2 linked regions of the Chryseolinea soli genome follow. The protein of the gene in region 2 binds, or shares a complex with, the protein of the main gene of each other region. Links are inferred from orthologs where the notes say so. Each region holds a gene or a part of one and is shown on either strand. Other genes may lie near its edges.

Region 1 (5,480 bases), 3.3 Mb from region 2 along the record:
AAAGCCAAGACAGCCCCGGCAGAGGAAAAGCCAAAGCCCGCTAAAACAGAAACGCCTCTTCCCGTCTCGTTTCACCGCGACCTTTCCAAATCGAAAAAGGAACGGATCGTCGAACTCGCAAAAGCCCTGGAAGAGCCTCCCAAGACCAAGAAAGAACGTATTATCGAACTGGCCAAGGCCCTGGAAGCCCAGCGCCAGCAACCGAACCCACCCGCGGTTGAACCGCGGCCGCCCGTAAAGAAAAAAAGAGATAACCCCGGCGAAGACATCATCGAGGAGATCGCCAGCACGAAGGAAACGATCGAGCCCGAGAGCGAAAAGCAAAAGGAGCAGTTGGAAATGATCGATCAGTTCATCAAAACACAACCCTCCATCAGCAATGCCAAGGACAAGCCTTCGAACATCGCGTCGGGCGACCTTAGCACCATAAAAACCGGGGAATTCAGCGACAACATCGTGTCGGAAACATTGGTGGATATCCTGCTTAAACAAGGTAAAAAAGACAAGGCCATCGAGGTTTTGAAGAAGCTGATTTGGAAGTTTCCACAAAAAAAGGCTTACTTTGCGGCTCAAATTGAGGAATTAAAAAATTAGCCATGTACACGCTTGTTATCTCTCTGATCATTCTTTTTGCTGTTCTGTTGGTGTTGGTGATCCTGGCCCAAAATTCCAAGGGTGGTGGCTTGACCAGCCAGTTTGGCGGCTCTACGGCCAGCAACATTATCGGCGTGAAAAAAACCGGCGATCTTTTGGAGAAACTCACATGGTCGTTCATCATCGGCATCATGCTGCTTTCCCTGGCGACTAACTTTATCACGCCTTCGGCAGGCGGCGGCTCGTCCAACGATCTTTTGGATCGCGCAGGCCAGCAAGCTCCGGCTCCTTCAACGCCCAGCCTGAACCTGGATTCGACCAGCGCGGGTGCTCCGGCTGCGTCCGATTCTTCCAAATAGGATTTACAACCCCATTTATATCAAAAAAGGCTGCCCAAAAGCAGCCTTTTTATTTTGCCATCAGCGAAGCAGATCAAGCCGCTTCTGAAATGTGTTTCACGAACAACCTCTTGGCCACGGGCATCAGGGTTTCGGAGAAGGGGAATTTCATGCGGGCCAGGATGAGGTAGGCCGCGGGATTAGGCAGGTCTCTGAATCTGCGGATCAGGTCGAGTTTGAGCCGCTCATAGGTATTGGCAGCACTTTTCTCCACCCGGTCGATAAATTGCGTGTTGAGGCTTCTTAATTGTTCCTGGCTGCCTTCGAAAATGCTCATTTGATAGCGGTAGATGTGCGTTTCCTTTTCCGGTGGCTGGGTCACGAACAAATAGCCTTCCTTGGCATAGAGTGGCGTGACACCCACGGGCGAGATCTCGCATTGCGATTCCACATATTCATAGATCACAGAGCCTTCCTGCAGCGAGTCGCGGATCTGGGGCAGCGCAAAGTTGATGATGGATTCCAGCTCTACCATGATGGCGTCGTCTTCGATGATCTCGCGGTAGCGCAACTCCAGTTTTTTCAATTCCTCGACGGAGAGCTCTTTAGGAAACGATTCGCGGAAAAGAGTCTTGTTCTCCTTGAGGGCCACCAGGTTGCGATAGTGAAAGACAAGGTCGGCCAGGAATGGGTAAAGTTCTACTTTCCCGAAAGAGTTTTTCACGGTCTGGAGATAGGCCATCAGCACATATTTCTTGTACTCGAAGTCGATCAATCCCTGGGTGAGCCAGTCTTTCGATAGTTTTTCCATATTAGCGGAGCTTCAGTACTACCAATTTAGCGATTCCGCAAATGGGTCACAACTTAAAAAAAGCAGCATTCGGGGAGGAAAGGCACCTTCGTGCGATGGGCCCGGAAGGCGCCCAAAAGGACGGTGGCCCTGGGTCGGCCAAAGCTATGCCGAGCAAGCCTGCCGTCGCTAAAGCTATGGCGGGGCGAGCCTGCCAACCTGGCTATTTCCAACGATTGACTGACAGTCCCCCCGTCGAAATACCCTGTAAAACCTGACAGTATGTAAAAAAATTAGTCGTAATTCGCGTCACTTTTCGCCTTGGCACGGTAGGTGATAGGCGGAAACAGTCAAATTTGTTAACCTTTTAAACCATTAGAGATATGGCAAAAATCAACTTCAAACCAAATGAGGACAGGGTACTTGTTGAACCCGCTGAAGCTGAAACCAAAACCGCATCAGGCATCATCATTCCTGACACAGCAAAAGAAAAACCCCAGAAGGGCGTCATCGTCGCCGTTGGCGAAGGCCTGAAAGACAAACCTGTTACGGTAAAGGTGGGAGACAACGTGTTGTATGGTAAATACGCCGGCACGGAAATCAACATCGATGGCAAGGAGTACCTTATCATGAGAAACTCTGACATTTTCGGAATCATCTAATCGAATCAACCCAAAAAATTACAATTATGGCTAAAGAAATAACCTTTGATACCAACGCGAGAGACAAGATCAAGAAAGGTGTTGACAAGCTTGCAGATGCAGTGAAAGTGACGCTGGGCCCTAAGGGACGCAACGTTATTCTTGATAAAAAATTCGGCGCTCCCACGGTGACCAAGGACGGTGTATCCGTAGCAAAGGAAATCGAATTGAAAGACGCTATCGAAAACATGGGTGCACAACTCGTGAAAGAAGTAGCTTCCAAGACCGCTGACGCCGCCGGCGACGGTACGACAACGGCAACCGTATTGGCACAATCCATCTACGCCCACGGCATCAAGAACGTGGCCGCTGGTGCCAACCCGATGGACCTGAAACGCGGTATCGACAAAGCCGTTGATGCTGTGGTTCAAAACCTCATCAAACAATCCAAGAAAATCAAAGATTCCAGCGAGATCGCGCAAGTGGCTACCATCTCTTCCAACAGCGATGAGACCATCGGCAAGATGATCGCGGATGCTATGGATAAAGTTGGCAAAGACGGTGTGATCACTGTTGAAGAAGCCAAAGGAACTGAAACCGAAGTGAAGACCGTAGAAGGTATGCAATTCGACAGAGGCTATCTTTCCGCTTACTTCGTGACCAACACTGAGAAAATGGAAGCTGACCTCGATCAGCCTTACATCCTCATCTACGACAAGAAGATCAGCAGCATGAAAGAATTGCTTCCTGTATTGGAGCAATCCGCACAAACCGGCAAGCCTTTGGTGATCATCGCCGAAGAAGTTGACGGCGAAGCGCTCGCTACCCTGGTAGTGAACAAGATCCGTGGCGCCCTTCGCGTAGCGGCTGTGAAAGCTCCCGGCTTTGGCGACAGAAGAAAAGCCATGCTGGAAGACATCGCCGTATTGACCGGTGGAAAAGTGATCTCCGAAGAACAAGGCTTCAAGCTGGAAAACGCTACGTTGGACATGCTGGGCCGCGCTGAAAAAGTGAACATCGACAAAGACAACACGACGATCGTGAACGGCGCTGGCAAGAAACCTGAGATCCAAGCCCGCATCGCGCAAATCAAAGCACAAATCGATACCACTACTTCTGACTACGACAAGGAAAAACTCCAGGAACGTCTGGCGAAACTTTCCGGTGGTGTGGCCATCCTCTACGTGGGTGCCGCTACTGAAGTGGAAATGAAAGAGAAGAAAGACCGCGTTGACGATGCATTGCACGCCACACGCGCCGCTGTACAAGAAGGCATCGTCCCTGGTGGTGGTGTAGCGTATATCCGCGCTATCGAAGCCCTGAAAAACGTCGCTGACCTTGGCCTGAGCAATGAAGATCAAGCTACCGGTGTGAACATCGTTCGCCTGGCGCTGGAATCTCCTTTGAGAACTATTGCTGAGAACGCTGGACAAGAAGGTTCTGTGATCGTGAACAAAGTTCGCGATGGCAAGAAAGACTTCGGTTACAACGCCCGCGACAACAAGTTCGAGAACTTCTTCGAAGCCGGTATCATCGACCCTACGAAAGTGACCCGTCTGGCCCTGGAGAACGCTGCTTCTATCGCAGGTCTCTTGTTGACTACGGAAGCTGTGGTGTCGGATATCCCCGAAGAAAACCCTGCACCTGCTATGCCTCACGGCGGCGGTGGAATGGGCGGCATGATGTAATCCATTCTCCAAGGCTCCCCACCAACGGGAGCACGAAGAGTCTCTATAAAAAAGGCTTCGTCTACGGGCGAGGCCTTTTTTTTATTTACCCGCCGAATCCGCCTGGGCGGAGAAGGCGGGTGCCCCGAATCCGCAAGGCGAGAAGGCGCGATCGCGACAGTCCCGGATACAGGTAATATGATTTTTTGCTATTTTGGGGTTCAACTCCATGTCTATGCTGCTTCACAAGACCTTTAGCGACTTTATTCTTTTCCTTTATGTCCACATGTCGCATGCCGACGACAGCTATGATCCCAACGAGCTGGCGGCCATCAAAACCAAAATGAAAAGTCTGTTCCCGGAAGGTACCGACATCGAACGGAAACTGTACGCCGCCCTGCGCGAGTACAACGCGTTGGATCGTTCGTCCCTGGGCGGGGTGATCGAAACATCGTTCCGCCATTTTAGCGGTGATCCTGGGGCTACGGTGAGCAACGATATGTATGCCGATCTTTATGAGATCGTGCAGGCCGATGGCAAAGTTGACCAGTCGGAAACCAAAGCGCTGGAAGCCTTGAAAAAAGTGATCGATCATCACGCGGCCAAAAGTCTTCTATGAGGGCCTGCCTGCTCTTTCAGGGATTTCTCCTCTTTTGTTTTCTCGCCTGCGAGAAACCCGCCAACCTTGGCGACGGCTCTGCAGACGCCGGGAGACTGCCCATAGCCCTGGCCGTTTCGCTCCACGACAGTCTTCCGCAAAAGGCCATGACGGCCCTCGGGTTGTCGGATGTGACGGGCGTCAAAGTCCAATATATCGATGGCCGTTCGGCCAGTTATTTCGTCTATCCAGCCAGTCGGCAAGTCGCTTTGAACACGATTGCAGGGCTTCCTTTTTCGAAGCACGCCAAGATCGCCGATACGCTGTGCCGTCCCGTTGCGACCGCTGCCTTGCAATACGAATATGCCCATCTCTCCTCCGTCGAATCGCAGTACGCTGATTTCTTTTGGCAAGCGCTTAACCATAACGTTGAGGCATACGAATGCATCAAGGCGCCCTGGAAACATACGCTCCTCGTCAGCAAGACTTCGGGGCAGGTGCTGCATCGTATCGAATTACTTTCCATGCTTTGATTGGCCTGCATTCGATTGCTGATCTTCCTCTTGATCCATTTTTTACGTCGAAAAAAGTTACCTATTTAAAAATATTTTAGCGACTGCAAATTCGTTGCAGTGATGCGCGCTATACTTGGGTAGTCATAACGTTCATAAATGGACCTGAGGGCTGCCATCTGCCGTGGATGAGGTAAAGTCGGCAGTGGCAGCTCGCCAGGTCTTTCCTTTACAAAGACCAATCCCCACAACCCCCAAGGCTGATCCAAAAACGGGTCAGCCTTTTTATTACCTTTACTTTTTAATTCTCCTAAACCCATGATCAATTTTCGCAAGCTCC
Region 2 (6,406 bases):
CCAATACCGTTTTGCAATGGGTGCTTTGGCGATGAATTCCATCAGAATAAATTGAAAAGAACCGGCCTGTCCTGCGGTGAGTACTTCCGGGATATCGATCACGGCTGGTTGGCGAAGGTGTTGCAGTCCGCTTCGCTCGTTTTCAAACATGCGCGGATACTTGCCGGCCAGATTCCATTTCAGGAAGAAATCACCCGCAGTGGTTTTCAACTTGCCAGCGCTGTTGATGCAGCCCCCGCTCACAAACGAAAAATCTTTCAACGCTACAGAAGGCATCGTGGTTTGCAGAAAGGCGCTCACCGCCTGTTGAACCTCCGATGGAACTTCTGTCAACATGATCGCTACGATCCTTTCTTTAGCAGCGGCTTGATGCGAATGCCTCCATAATAATTACGCGGCGCAGCGGCGTTGTAAAATCTGCCGCCCACAGCATTCAAGTCGTTGCCAAGACTATAGGTCTTGTTCAATGCATTGTCGATGCCGCAGAAGACCTCAAACGGAACATTCTTTGTGAGCAGGGTGCGGTAACCAATGCGGCCACCCACCAATACATAGGACTTGGCGAACTCGCTGTTGGCATCGTTCAACGGAATGTCGTCTGTGAAGCTGGTGGTGATGTTCGCGTAGAATTTCTTCACCGTAAGATCCACCCCGATGAGCCCGATGTTGGGTGCAACGCCCGTGAGTTGGTTGCCGGAATAATTCACACCGTCTTGTACGTAGTCCGAAAAACGATAGTGATTATACGTATAGCTTCCCCACACGCGCAGGTAGGACACAGTTTGGTCGGCCGCGAGCGACGGCATCCACGAAAGGGTGGCTTCAAGCCCGCGTTGAGAGGTTCTGCCGGCGTTTATAAAATAATCGGCACCATCGGGTGTGCGTTGGATCACGATGGTTTCATCGAGGCGGAAGTCATAGGCTGTCAGATCGAAGGAGACCTGACGATTGAGCGCGCTGCCGCGTATGCCCACTTCATAGCTGAGGCCCCGCTCGGGGTTCAGGCTGTTGTTATAATTTCCAGTCGACGGGCGTACTTCTGCTAAGGAAGGCGGCGAGAAGCCTTTGCTCACACTGCCATACACCGAAAGTGTATGCGTTAATTTTTTCAACAGCGCGACCCGCGGTGAAAATACAGGATCGAATTTGCGCTCTTGATTGATCACCGGTGTGACGATCAGCGATGCATAGTCATATTTCAAAAAGTTCATGCTGCCTCCCAACGTCAAAAAAAGATCGCCTGGTAATTCCAGGTCGGCTTGCGCAAAAGCAAGGAGCTGATTGGATTTCAACTTGTCGTCCGATTGGATGTTGCCCGCGACGCCGAGGTTGTTGTCGTATACTTTTACAGGTGAATAAAAGTATTGATACTCACCGCCAAAGGAGATCTTTCCATTCCATTTTTCTTTGTCGAAATTATATTGAGTCGTCACGCGCCCACCGACATTGTCTTCATGGCGCTTTTCGAAGTTTCGGATCGTGGGGTTTTTGAAATCCGTGATCGAGCCATAGGCCGCAGTCTTTATAGACCAGCGGTTGTTCCAGGCATAGTCATACACAAGTCCTGTATACGCTGTTTTATTGTAGACCGCCGCCTTTTGATCCACGGCGCCTTTCGCTGCCGGGGTAGTGGGTCGAGCCATGCTGGGATCCTGTTCGAACTGCGCTTTCGTGAGGCCACCGGGTGTTTCATAAAAAAGGTCCGTATAAAAAATCGTAGCCGACAGCGTGCTCTTTGAATTTAATTTGAATGCCAGATCCGCATTCACCGCATCACGGCGCATAGCCGTCTGCTGCCGGTATCCATCCGATTGTTGATGCGCAAATTGTACCGATGCTTTCACTTTATCCGATCCGCCGGAGGCCGACAATTGATAACGCTGCAAACCATAGCTGCCTGCCATCGCTGAAAACTGAAGCTGGGGAACCGGCTCGATCTGTTTTGTCAACAACATTACTCCACCGGTACCGGCGCCATACAAACTTCCACCGGGCCCCTTGATGATCTCGGCGTTGGTGATGGCGTTGAAGTCGATCAAATTCAAATAGGTATTGCCGCCACCATCCGTTAACGGCAAACCATTCCAATACATTTTCACATTGCGCACACCAAACGGCGAGCGAAGCAAACTGCCCCGGATGCTAAAGCGGTAGCTTCCGGGCGACCGCTCCTCCATGCGCACACCGGGTATGGTGTTCACCGCGGGGAGAATAGACGTGTTGCTAAAACGTTCGAGGTCTTTGGTGGACACAACACCCACCGCGGCGGGCACTTCACTCATGGGCCGGTCGTAAACATAGGCCTGCACCACCACCTCATTCAGGATTTTTGTCGTATCCGCTGGTGCCGAAGGGGCTGCGGCCTCCTGAGCAAAAGCAAAGCCGGCGGAGAGTATCGAAAAACTAAAGAGTAGAATTTTTTTCACGGGATCTGATTATGAAAGAAAGATAGGGAAGGAAAAGCATTCCTCCATTTCGTTTTGGGAAGAGTTCGTGAAATGGCGGTTTCAATGGTCAATCAACCTGAACACAGCGCACACCGATGGGTTCGGGGGTGTTCATTGTATTTGAATAAGCAAAAAAAGAGGCTGCCTTCCGGCAACCTCTTCTCCTTGAATATCTGGAAGATGCTTACGCTATTTTGAAAGCTTTCTTAACCGCATCCACAAAGTCTAATTTTTCCCAGGGGAACAATTCTACTTTCACTTTCTTCTCGCTCTTCTTGCCTTTGTTGAAGATCTTCTCTACCACTTTCGGCTCGCGGCCCATGTGACCATAGGCAGCGGTTTCCGCATAGATAGGAGTTCTGAGGCTGAAGCGCTGTTCAATGAAGTAAGGACGCATGTCGAAGATCTTGGCAACGCGCTTGGCAATCTCGCCATCGCTTTGTCCCACTTTGGCGGTGCCGTAGGTGTTCACATACAAGCCCACAGGCTGTGCCACGCCGATGGCGTAAGCTACCTGCACCAGCACTTCGTCGCATACACCGGCAGCAACCAGGTTCTTGGCGATGTGACGGGTTGCGTAGGCTGCCGAGCGGTCTACTTTAGAGGGATCTTTACCGGAGAAGGCTCCACCACCGTGAGCGCCTTTGCCACCGTAGGTGTCTACGATGATCTTGCGGCCGGTCAAACCGGTATCGCCGTGGGGACCGCCGATCACGAACTTGCCGGTGGGGTTCACGTGATAGTTGATATCGTCGCCAAAAAGATTTTGAACACGTTTCGGGAGCTTTTTCTTGATGCGGGGAACAACGATGTTGATCACATCTTCTTTGATCTGCTTCAACATCACGGCATCCTTTGCAAAATCATCGTGCTGGGTGGAGACCACGATGGTGTCGATGCGCATGGGTTTGTTGTCGTCGCTGTATTCGATCGTCACTTGCGACTTGGCATCCGGGCGGAGGTAGGTCATGACTTTGCCTTCTCTGCGGATGGTGGCCATTTCGCGGAGCAGGGCATGGGCCAGGTCCAACGGCAGCGGCATGTAGTTGTCGGTTTCGTTGGTGGCATAACCAAACATCATCCCCTGGTCGCCGGCGCCTTGATCTTCTTTCTTCTTGCGCTCAACGCCCTGGTTGATGTCGGGCGACTGTTCGTGGATAGCTGAAAGGATACCACACGAATTGGCTTCGAACATGTATTCGCTTTTGGTATAACCGATCTTGCGGATCACTTCGCGGGCGATGTCCTGCACATCCAGGTATGCCTCAGATTTCACCTCGCCGGCCAATACGACCTGTCCGGTAGTTACCAGGGTTTCACAAGCCACCTTGGAATTGGGGTCGTAGGCTAAGAAGTAATCAATAAGCGCGTCCGAGATCTGGTCGGCTACTTTGTCGGGGTGCCCTTCCGAAACGGACTCTGAGGTGAATAAATACGGCATAAGGATTTTTGGATTAAAGTGTTTATAGATTAAAGGACTGTTTTGAAAAATTTCGAATCGCAAATTTAGAGCGATTATTGAAAAAGAAAAAAGTCTACCAAATCAATCGAATTAAATGGCTAAAAACAAGAATATGGCCGGGGCCTTCGGCCAGGTGGGGCTCGTCTTGCGCCACCGGCTTACCGGTTGGGTTAGGATGGACTCCTCCTTGCCGGTAACCTCTACGGCTACGCAAAGCAAGGTCTCCGGGTTTAAATTTTTTAGCAACACCTCGAAAACAGCGTTGTTCCTGTAGGGCGTTTCAATAAAGAGCTGCGTCTGGTTCTTTTGCCGGGACTCCTTCTCAAATTCTTTCACCGCCTTGGCGGCTTCGCGCGCATCGATGGGCAGGTAGCCTTGAAAAGCAAAGCGCTGACCGTTCAGACCCGAGGCCATCAATGCCAGCAACAACGACGACGGACCCACCAGGGGCACTACCCGAATGCCGCGATCGTGTGCATACTTCACGGCCAGCGCCCCGGGGTCGGCCACACCCGGGCAACCCGACTCGGAAATGACCCCCATGTCGTGACCCTGTGTGATGGGCTCGAACAATTGCTCCAGCTCCTGGGGTTTCGTGTCCTTGTTGAGCACGCCAAAATGCAACGGCTCGATGGACTCATAAATCTTCAGGCTGCTTAGGTATCGTCGGGCCGTGCGTATATCTTCGGCCAGAAAGTGAGCTATGTGGGGCAACTCGTTCCGGACTTGTGCCGTTATCACCACGTTCTGCGTGTCGTCGGCAATGACGTTGGGGATGAGGTATAGCTTTCCTGGCATGCTTCGTGACAAAGTCGCGGTTTGAGGCTCCAAGTTGAGAAGAAATTTTTAATATGGGCAAGTGGCTGATCGTAATAGGCATCGTCTGCATCGCGATAGGACTCATCCTTACCTATGCCGACAAGTTCCCTTTGGGCAAACTCCCGGGCGATATTTCCGTGGAGCGGGGAAATTTCAAATTTTATTTTCCGCTCACCACCTGCATCCTCATCAGTCTGCTGCTGTCGCTCCTGCTGTTTCTCTATAATCGCTATAAATCCTGATCGTATATCGCTTAACATCATCCATGCTCACTTGTAAACGCTCTGCTTTCACCTTGCCGCCGCGCATCACCTATCTCAATTGCGGCTATATGTCGCCTCAATTGAAAGATGCCGAGAAGGTGGGCATCCGGAACCTGCGCCGCAAGCGCAACCCGGCCGCTATCAAACCCGAAGATTTTTTCAGCGACACCGAATTGTTGCGACAGGAATTTGGCACACTCATTCATGCGGACGATCCCAAACGCATTGTCGTCGTTCCCTCGGTTTCCTATGGCATGGCCAACGTGGCGCGCAACCTCAAGATCGGTCGCGGCGACAACATGATCGTGGCCGCCGAGCAGTTTCCGAGCAACTACTATCCCTGGCAACGCCTGTGTGAAGAGACCGGCGCCCAACTAAAATCCATCGCCCCTCCCGAAGAATTTTCAGGCCGCGGCCAAAAGTGGAACGAGCGCATCCTCGACGCCATCGACATCCACACAAAAGCAGTCGCCCTGGGGCACGTCCACTGGGTGGACGGAACCCTGTTTGACCTGATGGCCATTCGCCGGCGCACCCGCGAGGTGGGCGCCGCGCTCATCATCGACGGCACCCAGTCCGTCGGAGCCCTGCCCTTCGATGTACAAGCTTTCCAACCCGATGCATTGGTTTGCGCAGGATACAAATGGCTGCTCGGTCCCTATTCCACCGGCCTGGCGTACTACGGGGAGTATTTTGATCACGGCAAGCCCATCGAAGAAAGCTGGCTGAACCGGGCGCATAGCGAGCAGTTTTCACAACTCACCAACTATCAATCCACATACCAGGCGGGAGCCTTGCGCTATGAGGTGGGTGAGCATAGCAACTTTGTGCTGGTGCCCATGCTGCTGAAGTCCATCCAACAGCTCAACCGTTGGGGAGTAGCCAATATCCAGGAGTATTGCGGTCACATCAGTCGCGAGGCCACCCTAACCCTGCGCGACAAAGGGTTTCTCATTGAAGATGAAGCCCATCGTGCGAAACACCTGTTCGGCATCCGGCTTGGTCAGCACGATCCTGAAAAGATCAAAACCCAACTGCTTAAAAACAATATCTATGTGTCGTTCCGGGGCAACGCCATCCGCGTAGCACCCAACGTGTACAACACGGAAAAAGACCTGAAAAAATTCGCTACGTTGATATCACGCTAGAGCATGTCTGACAAAAAATCGTACGCCTACTTCATTGGTGGGATTGTCATTTGCTTACTGGGGTCAATTTTCTTTTCCACGAAGGCCATCTTTGTCAAGCTCGCCTATCGTGAAGCACCCGTGGATGCCATCACGCTGTTGGCCCTGCGCATGCTTTTCTCGCTTCCTTTCTTTGTCGTGTCTGCGTTTGTGTCGTCTCAAAAAAGCGATAACGTGAAATTCACGGGAAAACAATGGTTGGGCATTGCCTTGGTGGGATGCCTCGGT

What was found. The genes of interacting proteins can lie anywhere in the genome.
Region 1: the proteins of metK (region 2) and groL are in contact, whole or in part, in a cryo-EM structure (PDB 8P4O), measured with the Escherichia coli proteins. The link is inferred for Chryseolinea soli from one-to-one orthologs.

The regions. Positions count from the first base shown.
Region 1 is NZ_CP032382.1:5,412,299-5,417,778, reverse strand. Bases 1,881-4,730 are described here. They hold groL (chaperonin GroEL), read left to right. Parts: upstream 1,881-2,410; coding sequence 2,411-4,051; downstream 4,052-4,730. Other genes in these bases: D4L85_RS22920 (hypothetical protein), read left to right, coding at 4,646-4,730; D4L85_RS22925 (tellurite resistance TerB family protein), read left to right, coding at 4,266-4,649; D4L85_RS22935 (co-chaperone GroES), read left to right, coding at 2,106-2,384. Outside these bases: D4L85_RS22955 (tetratricopeptide repeat protein), read left to right, coding at 1-594; preprotein translocase subunit SecG, read left to right, coding at 597-953; D4L85_RS22945 (hypothetical protein), read right to left, coding at 1,027-1,743; more of D4L85_RS22920, read left to right, coding at 4,731-5,161; D4L85_RS22915 (hypothetical protein), read right to left, coding at 5,227-5,460; D4L85_RS22910 (alpha-L-fucosidase), read left to right, coding at 5,459-5,480.
Region 2 is NZ_CP032382.1:2,090,496-2,096,901, reverse strand. What follows is about bases 1,761-4,682. They hold metK (methionine adenosyltransferase), read right to left. Parts: upstream 3,889-4,682; coding sequence 2,632-3,888; downstream 1,761-2,631. Other genes in these bases: D4L85_RS09060 (SAM-dependent methyltransferase), read right to left, coding at 4,000-4,682; D4L85_RS09070 (TonB-dependent receptor), read right to left, coding at 1,761-2,426. In the rest of the region: D4L85_RS09075 (fructosamine kinase family protein), read right to left, coding at 1-336; more of D4L85_RS09070, read right to left, coding at 342-1,760; more of D4L85_RS09060, read right to left, coding at 4,683-4,719; D4L85_RS09055 (DUF2905 domain-containing protein), read left to right, coding at 4,761-4,970; D4L85_RS09050 (aminotransferase class V-fold PLP-dependent enzyme), read left to right, coding at 4,994-6,139; D4L85_RS09045 (DMT family transporter), read left to right, coding at 6,143-6,406. UniProt on the Escherichia coli protein: Catalyzes the formation of S-adenosylmethionine (AdoMet) from methionine and ATP.